Regions from separate parts of the Kingella negevensis genome, predicted to be linked through region 2. Evidence: riboswitches for the same ligand, from Rfam matches in the RefSeq annotation. Region 2 holds a riboswitch; the other holds the start of a gene.
What was found. A riboswitch is a leader RNA that binds a small molecule or an ion and turns the genes downstream of it on or off. The one in region 2 is predicted to bind S-adenosylmethionine.

Region 1: another riboswitch for S-adenosylmethionine. It lies ahead of metK (methionine adenosyltransferase); the one in region 2 lies ahead of QEO93_RS09945 (hypothetical protein).

The regions. Positions count from the first base shown of each region.
Region 1 covers NZ_CP123448.1:2,001,083-2,011,100, reverse strand. Annotated here, with positions in the region: gene QEO93_RS10965 (phosphoethanolamine transferase) at 1-1,459, shown strand, start outside; gene QEO93_RS10960 (L-serine ammonia-lyase) at 1,509-2,879, opposite strand; gene QEO93_RS10955 (YgjV family protein) at 3,119-3,349, shown strand; gene QEO93_RS10950 (hypothetical protein) at 3,434-3,961, shown strand; gene pseG (UDP-2,4-diacetamido-2,4,6-trideoxy-beta-L-altropyranose hydrolase) at 3,982-5,559, shown strand; gene QEO93_RS10940 (hypothetical protein) at 5,627-5,896, shown strand; SAM-I-IV-variant riboswitch at 6,278-6,391, shown strand; gene metK (methionine adenosyltransferase) at 6,498-7,667, shown strand; gene QEO93_RS10930 (hypothetical protein) at 7,725-8,048, shown strand; gene QEO93_RS10925 (IS5 family transposase) at 8,049-8,804, opposite strand; gene QEO93_RS10920 (hypothetical protein) at 8,901-9,158, shown strand; gene QEO93_RS10915 (hypothetical protein) at 9,170-9,352, shown strand; gene QEO93_RS10910 (accessory factor UbiK family protein) at 9,425-9,700, shown strand; gene QEO93_RS10905 (YifB family Mg chelatase-like AAA ATPase) at 9,711-10,018, shown strand, end outside.
Region 2 covers NZ_CP123448.1:1,818,593-1,828,610, reverse strand. Annotated here, with positions in the region: partial or broken gene QEO93_RS09985 (DEAD/DEAH box helicase family protein) at 873-1,283, opposite strand; gene QEO93_RS09980 (hypothetical protein) at 1,229-1,351, opposite strand; gene QEO93_RS09975 (GIY-YIG nuclease family protein) at 1,362-1,736, opposite strand; gene QEO93_RS09970 (hypothetical protein) at 1,733-2,098, opposite strand; gene QEO93_RS09965 (hypothetical protein) at 2,061-2,669, opposite strand; gene leuS (leucine--tRNA ligase) at 2,764-5,400, opposite strand; gene QEO93_RS09955 (Slam-dependent surface lipoprotein) at 5,669-6,883, shown strand; gene QEO93_RS09950 (transferrin-binding protein-like solute binding protein) at 6,960-8,216, shown strand; gene QEO93_RS09945 (hypothetical protein) at 8,262-8,561, opposite strand; SAM-I-IV-variant riboswitch at 8,643-8,755, opposite strand; gene QEO93_RS09940 (GTP-binding protein) at 8,807-9,730, opposite strand; gene QEO93_RS09935 (NAD(P)-dependent alcohol dehydrogenase) at 9,913-10,018, opposite strand, start outside.

The sequences.
Region 1 (10,018 bases), 180 kb from region 2:
TATTGTGCTGGAAACACATTATCAAGAAGCAAAAGCCTTTGTTGGCAATATTTCTTGGTTAATTTTGGGATTAGCCGCCACTTGGTTGGGGTTTTGTACTTATTTATGCGTGAAAACGTATCAATCCCGTTGGGTTTGGCAACACAAAAGCCGCTTTTTTGCATTGGCAACTGGTGCAATTTATTTTGTGATGATTTTTTTGACGAGCGTGGTTTTTGACCCGTATCGCGCATTCAATCCCGATGAATCATTGTGGTCACACATCAAAAAGGAAACCGTGGCGAAAAATGCGATGAGCGAGCAAATCAAAGCCAGTTATCCGTTGGGCTTGATGATTGCGTTGCGCGACACTTATCGTGAGCAAGAAACGCTGGCGAACTTGGTAAGCAAAACCCAGCAATTTAGTTTTCAGGCACACGCGCAAGCTGGTTTAGACAAATCTACGGTGGTTTTAGTGATTGGCGAAAGCAGCCGTGCAGCAAATTGGCAATTAAACGGTTATGCGCGTGAAACCAATCCTTTGCTGAGCAAACAAAGCAATTTAGTTAATTTAAACAATATGTTATCCATTGCCAACAACACTCGGCTTTCTGTGCCGATGATGATTACACGCAAGCCTGAAAACTTGGTAGAAAGCATTGATTTTGCAGAAAAATCTGTGATTAGCGCATTTAAAGAAGTAGGTTATAAAACCTATTGGTTGTCCAATCAGCAAAAATACGGTACGCACGACACCAGCACTTCAGTTTACATCAAGGAAGCAGACGAGCAAATTTTTGCGAATTATGCGGATTACACCAACCCTGGTAGTGTGGACGGGGTTTTGTTGCCGCATTTGAACAAAATTCTCACGCAGCCTGAAAATAAGAAGCTGATTATTTTGCATTTATTGGGCAGCCATGTGAATTATACGCACCGCTATCCCGATGAATTTCGCCGTTTTACGCCTGATACAAAAGAGCTGTCTAATGCGGACATGCCTGATTTGATTTCACAAGCACAGTATAAAAATCAGTTTATCAATGCGTATGACAACAGCATTTTATATACGGATTTTGTGCTGAATGAAGTGATTGAAACACTGAAACGGCAAACACAAACACCCACTTTCTTGTTGTATGCGTCTGACCACGGCGAGGATTTGCAAGATGGCGAATGCACGAAAACCATTCACGGCAATATGACGGTGTATGATTTTCAGGTGTCGGCGTTGGCGTGGTATTCGGATGTTTATCAGCAGCAGTTTCCTGAGAAAATTGCGATGTTGCACCAAAATCAGCACCGCAAAATGAACCACACGGCGATTGTGCCAACGCTGCTGGATTCGATGAATATCAGCATTGCCAACGATTCTTTACCGCGCAGTTTATTGAAAAATTATGCGGATTATCCGCGTTATGTGATGAATAAACCGTTTGCGGAAAATGGTGGCGTGGGAGTTTGCAAGGAAATTAAATAAACAAAAAGCAGCCTGAAAACCCATTTTCAGGCTGCTTTTTTATAAAAAACTAAGCGCAAACCACCTTAATCGCCAACCCACCACGCGAAGTTTCCCGATACTTCGCATTCATATCCTTACCCGTTTCATACATCGTTTCAATCACCTTATCCAAATCCACAAACGGGCTGTCTTCGCGCCGCATCGCCATACGTGCCGCATTAATCGCCTTCACTGCACCAATCGCATTGCGCTCAATGCACGGAATTTGCACCTGTCCACCCACAGGGTCGCACGTCAAACCCAAATTGTGTTCCATACCAATTTCCGCCGCCATACACACACGTTCAGGCGAACCGCCCAGCAACGCCGCCAACGCCCCAGCCGCCATCGAACACGCCACGCCCACTTCCCCTTGGCAACCCACTTCCGCACCCGAAATCGACGCATTTATCTTATACAACGCCCCAATCACACCAGCCGTCAGCAAATAATCGCACACCACATCATCCGACAACTCGCCCACAAAACGCCCATAATATTTCAGCACCGCAGGCACAATGCCACACGCCCCATTCGTTGGCGCAGTCACCACGCGCCCACCAGCCGCATTTTCCTCGTTCACCGCCAACGCATACACGTTAATCCAATCCACCAGCAGCATAGGGTCGTCAGACATATCCGTGCCATGGCTTTGCAGCAAACGATACAACTTCGGCGCACGGCGAGACACCCGAAATGAACCTGGTAAAACCGCTTCTTCAGACGACAAACCACGCTCAATACACGCATTCATCGTGTCCCAAATGCCCAGCAATTTCGCCCGAATTTCAGGCTGCGATAATAATGCCGACTCATTCGCCCAAGCCATTTGCGCGATACTCAACTTTTCTGTTTCACAAATGCGCAACACATCAGCCGCCGAACGATAATCAAACGGCACGCCCGTAGTCTGCACAGTCGGCGCATTAAAATTTGATTCGCTCACAATAAAACCGCCGCCAATCGAATAATACGTTTGTGCATAGACTTTCAGGCTGCCTGAAAACGCCGAAATCGTCATGCCATTCTCATGTAACGGCAAAAAGTCTTCATGGAAAACCATGTCTTCTGCATAGACAAAACACACTTCATGCGCCCCTTTTGCCACCAGCAATCGCCTAGACTGTTTCACATTCGCCACAAAATCAGGAATCACATCAATATCCACATCATGCGGCAAATAGCCCGCCAAGCCCATCAAAATCGCCGAATCCGTACCATGTCCAATCCCCGTCATCGACAGCGAACCATACACGTCCACGCGAATATGGTCGATTTGCGCCAACTGGTTTTGCGCCAACAAATCGTCCACAAACTGTTTGCCCGCCTTCATCGGTGCAACCGTGTGCGAACTAGACGGGCCAATCCCGATTTTGAACATATCAAAAACACTAATCATCATTTATCCTAAAAAAACGCGCATTATATAGTTGATGCAATTATTTTTTAAGACAAGGCAACAACGCCCGCCGTATACACATAGTAAATAAGGGCGTTGGCAACGCAGTATTACAAAATAAGTGCATTAACTATAAGCAGCCTGAAATAAAAAAACACATATTTGTTTTAGAACAAATCAAAAAACCACACTTTCGCTATAATGCGCCACAAATTAAACCAACCGAACGGAGAAATCTCATGAATGCATTAGAAATTTTTGGCTACGTAGCCATGTTAATTGTAGCCGTATCATTCTTGATGAAAGACGTATTAAAACTACGCATTACCAACGCTGTGGGCGACGTGATGTTTGTGATTTACGGCTTGATGACTAATACCATTCCCGTAGCCCTGCTCAACGCATTGGTTACAGGGATTAATGTGTATTACATTATCAAAATCCTCAAAGAACGCAAAGAAGCCAAATAATTTCTCACCCAACACAATGCGAGCTCAATCAGCTCGCATTTTTTATGTACAATTTGCAGTCTGAAAACTAAGAAAGATATTCAAATGTATATTCTAAAAAAAGATTTCTATTTTTTAAGCAGTATCATTAAAGAATTTTTCCGACAACCACACATTATCCAGCGACTAAACGAAATTAAACGGTTACACATTTCAGGCTGGGAAGTTTGGCTACAAGTTGAATTACAAATCTTCTTGCAAAACTATTCTGCCGTTTCAGAATCTCATCGCGAACAACGCTATTATTTTGATTTACTAAAAGAAAAATCGGAATCAGAATGTTCTATAGATTTTTTAATTAGACAAAAAAGTGCACAAAGTTATATTCCATTAGAAATTAAGCAACACCCATTTGCTAGCGATTGCATTCGAGAAATGCTAAGAGATACTCAAAAGTTTGAAAAAATTAGACAAAGTGAATTAACTAAAGAGCGATACTTATGGTGTTTAGGTATTCATCAGATTGAAGATGAAAACAAAATCAAGTACAAATTAGTATCATCAGTTTTTAGTATCAAGCACCTTTGTTGCGAGCTAATCAACGGAACGCTATATATGTTCACATTATTTTAAAGCAGCCTGAAAGGAAACCCATGAAATTCATCATTCGCGCAGACGCCAGTTTACAAATCGGTAGCGGACACATCATGCGCTGCTTAACGCTCGCCAAAACCTTGCGCGAAAATGGGCATTTCGTGCAATTTATCACACGCGAACACGTTGGTCATTTGGCAGATTTTGTGCGCGAACAAGGCTTTGAATGCGTGTTACTGCCTAAATTTTCAGGCAGCCTGCAAACCGAAAACGAACCCCAATTTCCCCATTCCGCATGGCTCGGCACAACGCAAGCGCAAGATATTGCCGATTGCGAAACGCACATTCGCGCCTTGTCGCCCGACTGGATTATCGCCGACCATTACGCGCTTTCCGCGATTTGGCAGAACGCCGCTAAAAATATTTTTGGCAGCAAAATCATGGTGATAGACGATTTGCACGACCGCCCACACACTGCCGATTTGCTGCTTGACCAAAACCACGCCCACACCGCGCAAGATTACGCCCACTTGCTGCCTGAAACCTGCCGCGTGTTGGCTGACACACGATACGCGCTGTTGCGTGATGAATTTGCGACATTCCGCGAAACCAGTTTAGCGCGAAGAAAAACCGTTTCAGGCAGCCTGCAAACGCAAAATGTGTTAATCAATTTAGGCGGCGTAGACAAAGACAATTACACGCTATCTATATTGAAATCATTGAAAAAACAAAATTCAGGCAGCCTGAAAATTACCATAGTTATGGGCAAAACCGCGCCCCACATCAACAGCATTCGCCAATTCGCCGAAACCGCACCGTTTGAGTGCCAAGTGCTTGTAAACGCAAACAATATGGCGGAACTGATGGCGCAAGCCGATTGGGCGATTGGCGCGGCTGGCAGCACATCTTGGGAGCGTTGCTGTTTGGGTTTGCCGACTTTGCTGCTGGTTATTGCCGACAATCAACGCACGATTGCGGAGCAATTACAACAAGTTGGCGCGGCGATTTCGCTACATGCGCAGGAAATTGATACGCCGAAATTTGCCGAATGCGTGGCGCATTTCAGGCAGCCTGAAAATTTGGCGCAAATGTCGGAAAAGGCCGCGCGTTTGTGTGATGAGCTTGGTGCGAAACGTGTCGCGCAACACATTGAAGATTTAACGAAAAACGCGGATTTCGCCAACATTCGCCGCGCCACATTGGACGATTGCCGCCAAATTTTTGAATGGCGCAATCATGTTGATATTCGGAAATTTATGTTTAACACCGATGAATTGATTTGGGAAAATCACGCGGCTTGGTTTGCGAAACAGTTGGGCAATCCTGACTTTATCATGTTGATTTATCAAGTGAATGGTGTCGCGCAAGGTTATGTGAGTTTTACGCACCAATCAGAAAATATTTGGGAATGGGGTTTCTATCTCGCGCCAACGTGTTCGCGTGGACAAGGTTCACGCATGGGGCGGCTGGCTTTGGCGTGGGCGTTTGCGGAATTGGGCGCAGCAAAAATTACCGGGCAAGTTTTACCGCACAATATCGCTAGTTTGAAATTGCATGAAAAGCTGGGATTTTTCAGGCTGCCTGAAAAAGATAATGTGGTGCAATTTGAATTACTGGCGGATAAGTTTTTGTTTTAATTATTATGCGAATGCAGCTTAGAATATAAAATATTTATTTTGATTCAAATTACAGAAGGAATGAAAAATGGCAAACAACGAAATCACTTTTGAAGACTATGTTAAAAAGATTTTAGGTGAAGACATTTTTAATAAAGGTGCTTGTCCTGACCAATATGTTGGAAAATTAAAAGAGCTAAAAGATGGTTTCAAAAGAGAAATATCTAAAAAACATATTGAAGACTCATACAAAATCATTGTTATACTTGAATCCTCGCATAAAGATGAATATGAAGATGATAGAAATAAACTCGCTCCAGCAAAAGGGAAAACAGGTAAAAACATTAGAAAATATTAAGTCTAAAAATTATTCTATTTTTCTTATTAATCTTATTCAATACCAATGTTTAAAGGGAGAAACAAATCGTTCTAAAACAAAAAAAGTGTTTCAGAGAATTATGGCGTAATATAATAGAGGAAAAGAATGTTTTAATAACCGCCTAGAAAAAAATACAGACATTATTATTAACGCGTGTACATTTGGGCTAAATAATCTTATTGAAACACAATTAAAAAACAGTACTAATGAAAATATAAAGAATGCCGAAAGACATAAATTAAGACACCCTTCTGCTTGGTGCGATAACTATATTTCAACTTTAAAAAATAAGACGCCTGAAAAATCTCCCCGCACCTTTCAGGCTGCCTTGCCCAAAAAACCATAATTTGCTACTATGCGCCATTGCATTAAGAGTTGGGAATTCCATGCCAACCTGCTGTTCAAAAAGAGCAGTAAGGTGGACGGTTTAAAATAAACCGATGTGGCTCACAAGAGCAATCCAAACCCGCTTAATGCGGGAATTTTTTTGTCTATCGCAAACAAAACAAATTCCAACGCAGCCTGAAAACAATTTTCAGGCTGCGTGAAACTTATCTTTATATTAATTAAAGGAAAAAACATGAGCGAATATCTATTCACATCAGAATCCGTGTCAGAAGGTCACCCAGACAAAGTTGCTGACCAAATTTCAGACGCAATCTTAGACGCAATTTTCGCGCAAGACCCCAAAGCCCGCGTTGCCGCAGAAACTTTGGTTGCAACTGATTTGTGCGTATTGGCAGGCGAAATCACCACCACCGCAAAAGTGGACTACGAACAAGTTGCCCGCGAAACCGTGCGCAAAATCGGTTATAACGACCCAAAATTAGGCTTCGCTGCTGACACTTTCAAATTAGTGCTGAACTACGGCGAACAATCGCCAGACATCGCCCAAGGCGTGAACGAAGGCGAAGGCTTAGACCTGAACCAAGGCGCAGGCGACCAAGGCTTAATGTTCGGCTACGCATGCGATGAAACCCCAGCATTAATGCCATTTGCTATTTACTACAGCCACCGCTTAATGCAACGCCAAAGCGAAGTACGCAAAAGCGGCTTATTGCCATGGTTGCGCCCTGATGCCAAAGCTCAATTAACCGTTGCATACGACCACGAAACAGGTCGCGTAACCCGCATTGACACCGTGGTTTTATCCACGCAACACGACGAATCCATCAGCCACGAAGATTTGTGCGCGGCGGTGAAAGAACACATCATTTTCCCCGTGTTGCCAAAAGACTTGATTACGCCCGAAACCAAATACTTCATCAACCCAACAGGCTCGTTCATCATCGGCGGCCCGCAAGGCGACTGCGGTTTGACAGGTCGCAAAATCATTGTGGACACTTACGGCGGTGCAGCCCCACACGGCGGCGGCGCGTTCTCTGGTAAAGACCCAAGCAAAGTGGACCGCTCTGCGGCTTATGCTTGCCGCTATGTGGCGAAAAACATCGTGGCGGCTGGTTTGGCGACACAATGCCAAATTCAAGTGTCTTACGCGATTGGTATCGCTGAGCCAACTTCTATTTCTGTGGACACCTTCGGCACAGGTAAATTGAACGAAGCAGCATTGATTAAATTGGTGCGCGAACACTTTGATTTGCGTCCAAAAGGCATTATTCAAATGCTGGATTTGCTACGCCCGATTTACAGCAAATCTGCTGCTTACGGACACTTTGGTCGTGAAGAACCTGAGTTTACTTGGGAACGTACCGACAAAGCGGCTGAATTGAAAAAAGCGGCTGGGTTGTAATCAAATCCAAAACGCAGCCTGAAAATGTTTTCAGGCTGCGTTTTGCATGGAAAAAATATGGATTATTCATTTACGGGCAAAGTAGAAATTGAACTTGATGGCGAATATCAGGATTTCACAAATGATGATTTTATTCGTTTAGCAGGTGCGCCTGATGGAGCGAAATTAATCGTAAAAGATTATGATTTATATACCGAACACGATTTTTTTGAAGACCCTATCTGGCAACAAATTCGTTATGACGAAGATGATAATATTTCATTATATTTTTACACTAGATTATTAGTTTTAAAGTCAGAATATCACAATCAGAAATTTGTAACACAAATGCTACAAAATCAAATCAAAAAAGCCACAGAGCTAGGGCTAATGACATTTTAGCTATAATTTCAACCAAATCAAAGCACAAGCTAATGACACGGTACTTTCATAATTACGTTTTAATTTATCGTACCGTGTTGCCAGCGCACGAAAATGCTTTAATCGTGCAAAAGCGTTTTCTACCAAGTGCCTGATTTTATATAAATACCAATCTGTGTCCACATTAAGATGTTCTCTATTTTTCTTATATGGAATATTGGCTTTACTTTGTTTAGAATGAATTAACCGACGAAAAGTATCACTGTCAAAACCTCTATCAGCACACACGGTTTCATTATCACTTAAGTCCAATTGTGCCAATAAATCAGGCCCAACAACAATATCATTTACATTACCAGCTGTAATCATAAATTCAATTGGATTACCACAAGCATCAACCGCTAAATGAATTTTAGACGTATGACCTCCGATACTCTTACCGACAGCTTGATGCACAATGGATTTTTTACCCATGCCGTGTTGATGAACACGGATATGACTACCGTCCATAAAGACCCATTCCATATCGGGTGTATCTGCCAAATGTTTAAATAATTTGGTAAAAATACCGCGTTTAGACCAGCGATTGAAACTTTGGTAAAGGCTGTTTGCTTTACCAAAATAACTAGGTATATCAGCCCATTGGCAGCCTGTACGTAAGCGAAACAGGATACCTTCTACTGTTTTGCGTAAATTTTTCTTGCGATAAATGCCAAGCTGTTTCAAAATAGGCAACAGTCTTGACCATGTTTCATTTGTAAGCGTGTTTCGGGACATGGCAAAGGTTTAGGATGGTTGTATGGAAACAATATCTTATATCCTTTGCCTCTTTTTTTGAATTGTCAATAGCCCCTAGGCTTTAGTTACTTTTATTTGTATGCAGATGGAGGCGCCAATCAAGATTTAAATGGCTGTTATTCATGGGCTAGATTAGGCTTTAATGCCCCTATTCCTCAAGGCTTGCATTTACCTGATTTTTTAAGAAATTGCGAAGATATTTTGGATATTGTTTCAAATGAAGAGGGAGCAAAATGGTGGAAAGAGAATGGCATTCCTGTTAATATGGAATTTGATTTATCCACCAATAGCAAATCCATGAAATATTTTGAAAAATATGTTCAGAACAAATGATTGGAATAAAAATGAAAAATATTAAACGTATACCACCACGCGTTAATCCTACTGAGTTGCATGAATTATCAATGAAAATATTACTTCGTGCTCTGGAGCAAGGAGAGCCAGAAAAAGGTAACAATATTGACCATCGTGTAGCACAAATTCAATACAAAATTGCTCTACGTTATAGATGCAACGGCTTATTATAAAATTCCTTTTCAGGCTACATTTATATTCAAACGCAGCCTGAAACCTTTACTAAACCCAAAGAAAGACCCTCCATGATTGCCAAACAACTCTTTGAAGAAACTGCTAACAAAATCAGCGAAACCCTAGCCAACAGCCCAGTGAAAGACATAGAAAAAAACGCCAAAGCCATGATGAGCAGCGCGTTCAACAAAATGGACTTGGTTACACGCGAAGAATTTGACGTTCAACAACAAATCTTAATCAAAACACGCATGAAACTGGTTGAATTAGAAGCCAAAATCGCCGAGCTAGAAACCAAACTCAGCGATTTAGCCGACAGCAAAACCCCGTCTAAAAGCAAAAAATAAGGCAGCCTGAATGAGTTTTGCTGCCGTAAACAGCCGCGCCTTAAATGGCATGAACGCACCGTTGGTCGAAGTGGAAGTCCACCTTGCCAACGGTTTGCCGCAATTTAACATTGTCGGATTGCCAGACACCGAAGTGAAAGAAAGCCGCGACCGCGTTCGCGCTGCCATTATCCAAAGCGGTTTCGATTTTCCAGCGCAAAAAATCACCGTCAATCTCGCGCCAGCCGATTTACCCAAAGAATCCGCCCGTTTTGACTTGCCGATTGCCGTGGGCATTTTGGCAGCGTCCGCACAAATCGCGCCCGATGTGTTGGCAGA
Region 2 (10,018 bases):
TTGCCGTTGCTGGTGTCGCTGGATAAATCGTTGGCAAATTCATCGTAAATAATGAGTGTGCGTTCGGGCGCGAAATCAAAAACGTAGGCGTTTTCTTTTTGGTAATTTTTGCCGTTAATCGTGTATTGCCATGGATTTTGGGCGCGAAAGGCTGCCTGAATGTAGTCGCTTGATGATTTCATGTTGGAAAGCATCAAAACGGCAGTCCATTCGGGTACGGTTACGCCTGTCGTGAGTTGTCCGACCGATAGGGTAATGGTTTTGTCGTACTTGGCAATGGCTTTTCTGACGCGGTCTAGCGATTTTTGGTTGCTCGCTTCGCTCATGTCTTCGTCTAGGCTACGTCCATCGCCAGCCGCTAAAATGATTTCGTAATTTTCAAAAACGGGGTGGTCTTTGAGTAATTTTTCCAATGCCTTAGCACTGGCTACGCGGTTGAGTAACCAAAACGTGTGTTTCAATTCATCGCGCAATGCTTTGGTGGAAAAGGGGTATTTTTCGTTTTTTGTAAGTGTGTCTAGCCATTTATTGACATCGGCTTCGTGAATGAATTTGCCGCTATCGTTTGTCGCAAAAAATTCATTTAAATCAAATGCGAAATCAATATTTTCGCCGTCAATATTTGCGCCTTGATTCACTTGGTCGGTAATCATTTGGCTCATTTGATACGAAAATAGGTTTAGGCGTGGCAAAGCGGCGTAGGGGTTGTTTTGTTCGTTTTCGGGATTCCATTCGGCTTTTTTGCGTTGTTCGTCAGCGTATGTCCAGTTGAAAATTTCGTCTTGCTGGAATTTGTCTCGCGCAATCGCTTTAAATGGTGTGCCTGATAAATGGAGCGTGAAATTGCGTTTGATGTTGTTGAACGCAACATCGGTTTTTAGGGTGTCCACGCCTTCGTGGGCTTCGTCAATAACGAGTAAATCCCAGTTCATTTGGCTAACCCAATCCAATTTGTCGTGTTGTCCGTCAAAGCAAATTGCGCCTTTTAAATCTTGTAGTGAGATAAAGGCGAGCATATTTTGTTTGCCATTTTTGTGCTGATTTAAAAAATTATCGCGTGTCATCACAGAGCGATTTTTCAGCGTGTCGGCGGTGGACACAAAAGCAAAATCGGTTTGCCATGCGATGAATTTTTCAAAATCGTCAAACCATGAGTTTGCAATGGCTGGGCGGTTGGTTACGATAAGCACTTGGGCGGCTTTGAGTTCGCGAGCCAAATCGTAAGTGGTCAGCGTTTTGCCAAAGCGCGGTTTGGCATTCCACAGAAATTTGCCGTTTGGGTTTTCTTGGAAATAGGCAAGCGTTTGAGCAACGGCTTCGCGTTGTTCTTCGCGGAGTTGGTAATCGTCATTTTTGGCGTATTATTGCGAGTAGTCGCGCTGAATAAAATCTTGAAAATGGCGTTGGGCGTGTTCGGGATTGCCGTTGTAGTAAAACCATTCGGATTTGTCTTCTGCTTGTTGAATGTGTTTGATTTTGCGCAAATAGGCGTGGAGCTGTTTGCCTTTGAACCATTCGTCTGAATCGCGGAATTTAGCAGGTTCTGCCCATAATTTGTCGTAATTTAGGCGAACGGCTGCGGTGTGGGTTTGTTCTTTAATGCGTTCGTCTGCATTTTCGCGTTCGGTGTAGCCGATTTTAATCCAGCCGTTTTTGTCGGGCATTTCAGGCAGCCTGTAAGCGTAAATTTGCGGGTAAATCAGTTTAACGGTTTTAATGTCAGTTGGATTGCTCATAATTTTAGCTCTTTATCAAAATATTCCATTTTTTTGGTGTTCCAGTTCATGATTTTCACGCGCTTGCCTGCCTGAATGCGCCATTCTTCATTGGCTGGTCTTTCATCAAATAAAGATAACTGCTGAATGATGATTTTTTCGCGTTTTTCCGACAGCGGAATGATGTATTTTAAACCGTCCATTTGAAAAACGTTGTAGCTGATGATTTCTGCGATGTCTTTGAATAAATCGTGTAGTGGCTCTTCTTGCCATTTGTCGTAGTAAAAATCGCGGTAAGTGTAGAGTAAATTTTCACGCGCCAATAACAGTGAATCGCCATTCCATTCAAAACCGTAGCTGGCTTGATAAGCGAGCATTGCCATTCTGTGCCATTCTGTGCCATTCTGCTTTGTCTTGAATGTGTTGATTGATTCGGCACAATTTTCGGTCAATAAAGCCGACACGTTCGGCTAGGGAAATGAGTTTGCCTGTTTCCATGTCGTAGCGCGTGGTCATATACGGCGCTTCGCCGCAAGTGATTTCCAGCCATTTTCGTCTGATGTAGGTTTCCAAATCGTCATCGGCATAGTTTTCATCAAGCGCGTCATTTTGTATTTTCACCACCCATGTTGGCGTGAAAACTTCGGCTTTGGATTTGGTGCGTTCTTTTTGTAATTCTTGCGATTTTAAAGCGCGTGGCATGATGTGGGGTGTGTGTTCGCCTGTAATCAAATCTATTTTAATCGGCGAAGTGGCGGCGTAATGTTGTTCGCCATACGCGATGTAATTTTCATTTGCCCAAATAATATTTTTAATGGTTCCGCTGGTAGAAGTAGTACGGTCAATCAGTAAAATTTCCAAAATTTCAGGAATGTGCATTCGCATATGATTTTCGGAAATGTCGGCGGAATGGGGTTGGGTTGGTGTGGAAATGGGGGTGGCAAAAGTCATCATTTTGTTTGTTTAATTAAATATGGTGAATATTATAGTGGATTCAAAAAAATTCAGGCAGCCTGAAAACCAACTTTTCAGGCTGCCTGAATTTTATTTACACCACAATATTAACCAACCGTTTCGGCACAACAATCACTTTCTTTGGCTCTTTGCCTTCCATGAATTTTTGCGCCCCTGCTGTGGCAAACGCCGCCGCTTTAATCGCGTCTTCGCTCGCATCAACGGCCACATTGATTTTATCGCGCAATTTACCATTCACTTGCACCATCAACTCAATTTCCGTTTGCACCAAAGCCGATTCATCAACCACCAACCAGCTCGTTTCCCACAACTTACTGCCAGCGTTCAATTCCGCCCACAGCGTTTCGCAAATATGCGGCACGATTGGCGACAGCAAAATAATCACCGCTTCCAACACTTCACGTGCCACCGCTTGACCTTGTTCGCTGCTGCAATCCGTTTTATCGTATTGATTCAGCAATTCCATCACCGCCGCAATCGCTGTGTTGAATTGCTGACGGCGGTCGTAATCATCGGTAACTTTCGCAATCGTGCTGTGCAATTTAAAGCGCAAATCTTTCAGGCTGCCTGAAAGTTCGCCGCCCGAGAATTTCGCCACATTCGCGCCATCGTTTTTCACAAACTCAAACACCGTGCGCCACAAACGACTCAAGAAACGATGCGCCCCAGCTACGCCAGCGTCCGACCATTCCAACGATTGTTCAGGCGGCGATGCAAACATCATAAACAAACGCGCCGTATCCGCGCCGTAAGCGTCAATAATTTGCTGTGGGTCTACGCCATTGTTTTTGGATTTGGACATTTTTTCCACGCCACCAATCACAACAGGCTGCCCGTCTTCTTTCAAAATCGCCGAAACAGGGCGACCTTTATCATCGGTTTGCACGTCCACATCGGCAGGGTTAAACCAATGTTTTTTACCGCTTTCATCTTCACGATAATAAGTCGCTTGCAACACCATGCCTTGCGTCAATAATTGTTTGAACGGCTCGCGCACGTTCACAATGCCTTCATCATTCATCAATTTTGTGAAGAAGCGCGCATACAGCAAGTGTAAAATCGCGTGTTCAATACCGCCAATATATTGGTCAGCTTGACCCCAATACGCCGCCGCGCTTGGCTCAACCATGCCACCGTCAAATTTTGGCGACATATAACGGAATTGATACCAGCTAGACTCCATAAACGTGTCCATCGTATCCGTTTCGCGGCGCGCTGGCGAACCACATTCAGGGCAAGTCGTTTCGTAATATTCAGGCATTTTGCTCAATGGCGAACCCGAACCGTCAGGCACGATATTTTCAGGCAGCACGACTGGCAAATCTTGTTCAGGAACAGGCACATCGCCGCATTTTTCGCAATGAATAATCGGCACAGGACAGCCCCAATAGCGTTGGCGAGAAATGCCCCAATCGCGCAAACGGTATTGCGTTTTCGGTTCGCCCAAATTTTTCGCTTGCAAAAATTCTGCCATTTTGTCAAAGGCTTGGAAAATATTTAAACCGTTAAATTCGCCTGAATGGATTAACGCGGTTTGCTCATCTTTTTGACCGTACCACTCTTGCCAATTTTGGTTATCGTAAGCGGCTGGTGCGTTGGTAATATCCACTACTTGCTTGATTGGCAAAGAATATTTTTGCGCGAAAGCAAAATCGCGTTCATCGTGCGCTGGCACAACCATTACCGCGCCATCGCCATAACCCCAAATCACATAGTTCGCAATCCAAACTTCCAACTGCTCACCATTAAACGGATTGGTAACAAAACGACCAGTCGGCAAACCTTTTTTCTCCATCGTTGCCATGTCCGCTTCCGCAACCGAACCAGCCTTACATTCCGCGATAAACGCTTGAAGTTCAGGATTATTTTCCGCCGCAGCCGTTGCTAATGGGTGTTCCGCCGCCACGACCACCGCACACGCACCAAAAATCGTGTCAGGACGCGTGGTATAAACTTGCACAAAATCCGCGTAATCGCCAGTCAAACCCGATTTGCTGCCGTCCGCCAATGGAAAGCGAACCGTCATACCGCGCGATTTACCAATCCAGTTACGCTGCATGGTTTTCACTTGTTCAGGCCAATCCAAGCCGTCCAAATCGTTCAATAATTGCTCGGCGTAATCCGTGATTTTGAAGTAATACATCGGAATTTCGCGTTTTTCCACCAACGCACCCGAACGCCAACCGCGTCCGTCAATCACTTGCTCATTTGCCAAAACCGTGTTGTCCACAGGGTCCCAGTTCACCGTGCCTAACTTGCGGTAAACAATGCCTTTTTTAAACAATTTGGTAAACAGCAGTTGTTCCCAGCGATAATAATCAGGGCGACATGTTGCCACTTCGCGTTCCCAATCCAGCGCGAAACCCAATGATTTAAGCTGTTGTTTCATATAATCAATATTAGAATATGTCCACGCAGCAGGCGCAACTTGGCGGTCAATCGCCGCGTTTTCCGCAGGCATACCGAAAGCATCCCAGCCCATTGGTTGCAACACGTTGAATCCTTGCATTTTTTTGAAACGTGAACGCACATCGCCAATGGTGTAATTGCGGACGTGTCCCATGTGCAATTTACCGCTTGGGTAGGGGAACATGGACAGGCAGTAGAATTTTGGTTTCGTGGTGTCTTCGGCAACATTGAAAGCACGTTGCTCTGCCCATTTTTGTTGGGCTTGTGGCTCGATTGCCGATGGTTGATATTGTTCTTGCATGGTTTTTACTTTTCTTTGTGTTTTGTAGTGAAAAAATAACGCTTGATTATAACAGTTTCCTGTATTTTCAGGCTGCCTGAAATGGTTGAAATGCACATCAATCAAAAGCAGCCTGAAAGTGTTTTCAGGCTGCTTAGTTGTAAATTTCAAACACTCTAAACCTTAATTTTTTGCTATTCCTGTAAAGCTATTGCTGTTTAAATTAAAAAAGTTTAACATAATCAAACCATTTGTTTTCATTCGTTTTTTGCTGACCTTGAAGGGGATAATGATGAAAGTTGCCCATTCTGTTTTATTTATTCTTGCGGCTGCTGTTTTGTCTGCTTGTGGTGGCGGCGGTGGTTCTAATAGCGGACCTGATTTAGGCTTGAATAACAACACCAATCCAAACAATCAAAACAACACGCCTGTTATTGTTGATAGCAATAACGGAAAAAATAACAACACGGGCATTACGCTGGCTGCTAATCGAGACCAGACCTTATATTCGATGACTCACTCTTGGAAAATGATGCCACCGGCAGCCACTCAAGCGACTGAAGTCCAAAAAGCGGTGGAAAACACCAATAAAATCCGTCAGGATTTGGGTTTAAGTGCATTGAAATACGACGCGCGTTTATCAGCTTATGCGCAAAGACGTGCTGAAGAAATTGTGCAATTGTTTGAGCATCAACGCTTAAGCAGTGGGCAAGCAATTGGCTCTGGCGTGGCGGTGGTGAACCGCAAGCAAGGCGCGGTATGGGGTGAAAATATCGCAATGGGTCAAACCACGGCGGATATTGTGGTAACCGACTGGAAAAACAGTAAAGGCCACTATGCGAATATGATTAACAAAGATTACACCAAAATTGGTTTAGGTTTGGTTTACTTGCCAAACAGTCAAAAAAAATATTATTGGGTGCAAATCTTTGGTTCAGATAACGCCAGCAGCGATTACTATTTTGATTCTTCTATCGCAGAAACCAATAATCAAAAACCTTTAACTTCATTGGTTGTGGACGGTGTAAGCATTCCTTTGAATGTTGAAGCAGGTAAATGGAAAGAGATTCATACCGATAGCCATAGTGGCGTGGTGAGTGGTTATGCTTACACTCGTTTTGGCTCATTGAAACACAACGAAGTAAACCGTTATCAAACGTTCTATCAAGGCACACCAACTAACAATATGCCGCAAACAGGTTCTGCGAAATACGTGGGGCAAGGTGTGGTGGTGGACGGACAAGCACTTAATACACAAGTGGCTGCTCAGTTTGATGTGAACTTTAAAAACAAAAGTTTAACGGGTTCATTGAGTAACAATGGAAAAACCGTGGTAAACCTGCAAGCTAATATTACAGGCAACACATTCCACAGCGACGCAGCCGCAACCGTGGAAACGCATGGCGGTTTCTTTGGCGACAACGCCGTTGAATTAGCTGGCGATTTCCGCGAACAAAAAGCCAATGGCAAAATTGGTGCATTTGGTGCGAAGAAACAACCTTAATCAATAAAAAGCAGCCTGAAACCATTTTCAGGCTGCGAATAACAATATAATTTTTTCCAATATTAGAAGGAACTTTATGATGAAAGTCGCTCGTTCTCTTGTTTACACATTTGTGGCTATTGCATTAGCAGCTTGTGGTAGTTCAGGCTCGAATAATGGACCTGATGTAACCAATAACAATTCTGGCAATGCTAACAACACCAGCAATAATGCCAATACCAATAATTCTGGTAATACAAATAAAAATACCAATAATTCCGCTAATACCAACAACAATACAAATAACCCAATTTATACCAATATGGGCAGCAATACAGGCATTACAAAAGCCGTTGCTCGCGACCAAACGTTATATTCATTAACGCATTCTTGGAAAGTTGCACCGCCAACTGGAAAATTAGCAACAGAAGCGCAAAAAGTTGTAACCAATACAAATAAACTTCGTGCCGAAGTTGGTTTACCAGCACTGAAACATGATGAAAGATTATCTGCTTACGCACAACGCCGTGCAGAAGAGATTGTCCGTTCATTTGAACATGCACGTTTAAATGGACAGAACATTCAAGTAGGCGGTACAACGAATTATGTTGGCGAAAATATTGCCGCGGGTAACACTACAGCAGATAAAACAGTATTGGACCAATGGCGAAATAGTTCGGGACATTACAAAAATATGATTTTAAAAACCTACACTAAAATGGGTGCGGGTGTAGTATATGTTCCAGGAAGTAAATATGGCTATTACTGGGTGCAAATTTTTGCTGATGATGCCACCACCAGCAAATACTACTTCGATTCCAACATCGCAGAAACCAACAACAAAGCCTCTTTAACTTCCCTGCTTGTAGATGGTGTCAGCATTCCGCTCAATGTCCAATCAGGTCAATGGCAAAACTTTAGCGGCAACAATCACAGCGGCACAGTAAGCGGTTACACCTACACCCGTTTTGGCGTAGTGAAAAATAACGACGTAAACCGTTATCAAACCTTCTACCAAGGCACGCCAACCGCCAATATGCCGCAAACAGGTTCTGCCACATATGTTGGACAAGCCGTGGTAGTTAGTGGACAAAAAACCAACACCCAAGCTGCTGCCCAATTTAACGCCAATTTCCAAAGCAAAAGTTTAACAGGCACAATCCGCAGCAGCGGACAAACCATCATTAACCTAAAAGCAGGCATCACAGGCAACACCTTCCACAGCGATGCCGGTGCAGATGTCGAAACGCATGGCGGTTTCTTTGGCAACAACGCCGCTGAATTAGCTGGCGATTTCCGCGAACAAAAAGCCAATGGCAAAATTGGTGCATTTGGTGCGAAGAAACAACCTTAATCGATAAAAAGCAGCCTGAAACCATTTTCAGGCTGCTTTCTTCATTTATTCACGACCAGCAAAAACCTGCTGCCGTTCCGCCACAAACCGATTGGTTCTCTCCACACAACTTTGCGCAGCGTATTCCGCATTCTCCGCGCCAATTTCAGCAAAATACGCCGTTAAAATCGGCAATGGATTATCTGTGGTGTGCGTACCAAATTGCCAAATATGGCAGCCTGAAACGCTATTAGGCTGAATAGTCGCCACTTTTTGTGGATAAGACGAATCGTCTGAATACGTTTCCACGCGAACAAATGCGCTGGCGGGTTGCGTGAAAAAACGAAAGTTGATTGCGGTTGTCATAATGATTCCTTGTTTAGCAAATTAAGGGGTGCAAGTTGAGGATAAATGCCCCGAAAATAAAAAAGCCCACATTCTAGTTGTGGGCATTTCCATTGTTGCTCTTGCGAGCCACATCAATCACTTTTGCGATTATCCACCTTACCACGCACATCGCGGCAGGTTGGCATGGAAACGTCCAACTCTGAATGCTGAGGCAAATTTTAGAGCAGCCTGAAAACGCTGTCAAACCGTTTTCAGGCTGCGTTTTATTTTTGTTGAAACAACATCTTAATCGCGTCATGATTAAAATTTTGTCCAATCACCACCGCGCGAGAATCCTCCATCGATTCACTGCCTGTAATCGCGTATTCCGTATTCACCAAATCAAATTTCACCCAATGCCCTGCAATTTCGCAGCAACCTTTTGCGCGTGCGATTTTCCCCACGCAGCCTGAAACCAACACACGCAGCGCGTAGTCCAGCCAACCAATATTGGCAAAATACGGCGATTCAATGCTGATGTTTGCCAACGGATTTTCAGGCTGCTTTTTGATTTGTTTGAACTTAAATTGCGTTTTACCGTTTTCGTTTACCAACTGCATTTCCGTTTCCAGCAGCGATTGCCATTGCTCACGCGACCAGTGGCTGTAATGCGTTTCAAACAGCGTGATTTCGGTCGACAGGCTCAGTTCTTCGCGCAATTTGGCAAAATCATCACGCCGCCAATTTTCTGTTTTGCTGACAACGACTGTGTTTGCGCTGCTGAGTTGGTCTTGAAAATAATCGGCAAATTGGGCGCGACTGTTTTGATAATGTGCGCCGTCAATCAGCACAATCGGTGCGGCAAGGGTAATACGCTCGTAGGCGATTTTGTTGAGCTGCGCGATGATGTTGCTGGGCATGGCAACGCCGCTGGGTTCAATCACTAAATAGTCGGGGTTTAGGCTATTGGCAATCGTGAGAACGGTGTAGGTGAAATCTAAATCGAGTGAGCAGCAAATGCAGCCTTCGCTCAGTTCCCAAACTTTGAGTTGGTCGCCTGCGCTTTCTTGCAGTCGTGCGCCGTCTAAGCCGAGTTTGCCAAATTCGTTTTCCAAAATAACGAATTGTTGCCCTGTTTGGCGCGCCATTTCTTGTATGAAACGAGTTTTGCCTGCGCCTAGAAAGCCTGTGATGATGAGTATTTTCATGGTTTGTGGGTTTCCTTTTTTCAGGCTGCATTTTATGGTAGGGTGTGCCGTGCGCACCATTTTAATCTTTCAGGCTGCGTGAGTATTTCGGGGTGTGGGACACACCCTACAAAATGCAGCCTGAAAACACAAAAAGAGCGCGGACAATCTTATCATGCTCGCGCTCTTTTTCCATTTTGAGATTATTCGCCCAAAATCACAACAGGTTTAATCAAATCAGACGGTTTGTCTTTCATTAACATCAACGCATCTTCAACGTGTTCAAAACCGTGGAAAACGTGCGTCAGC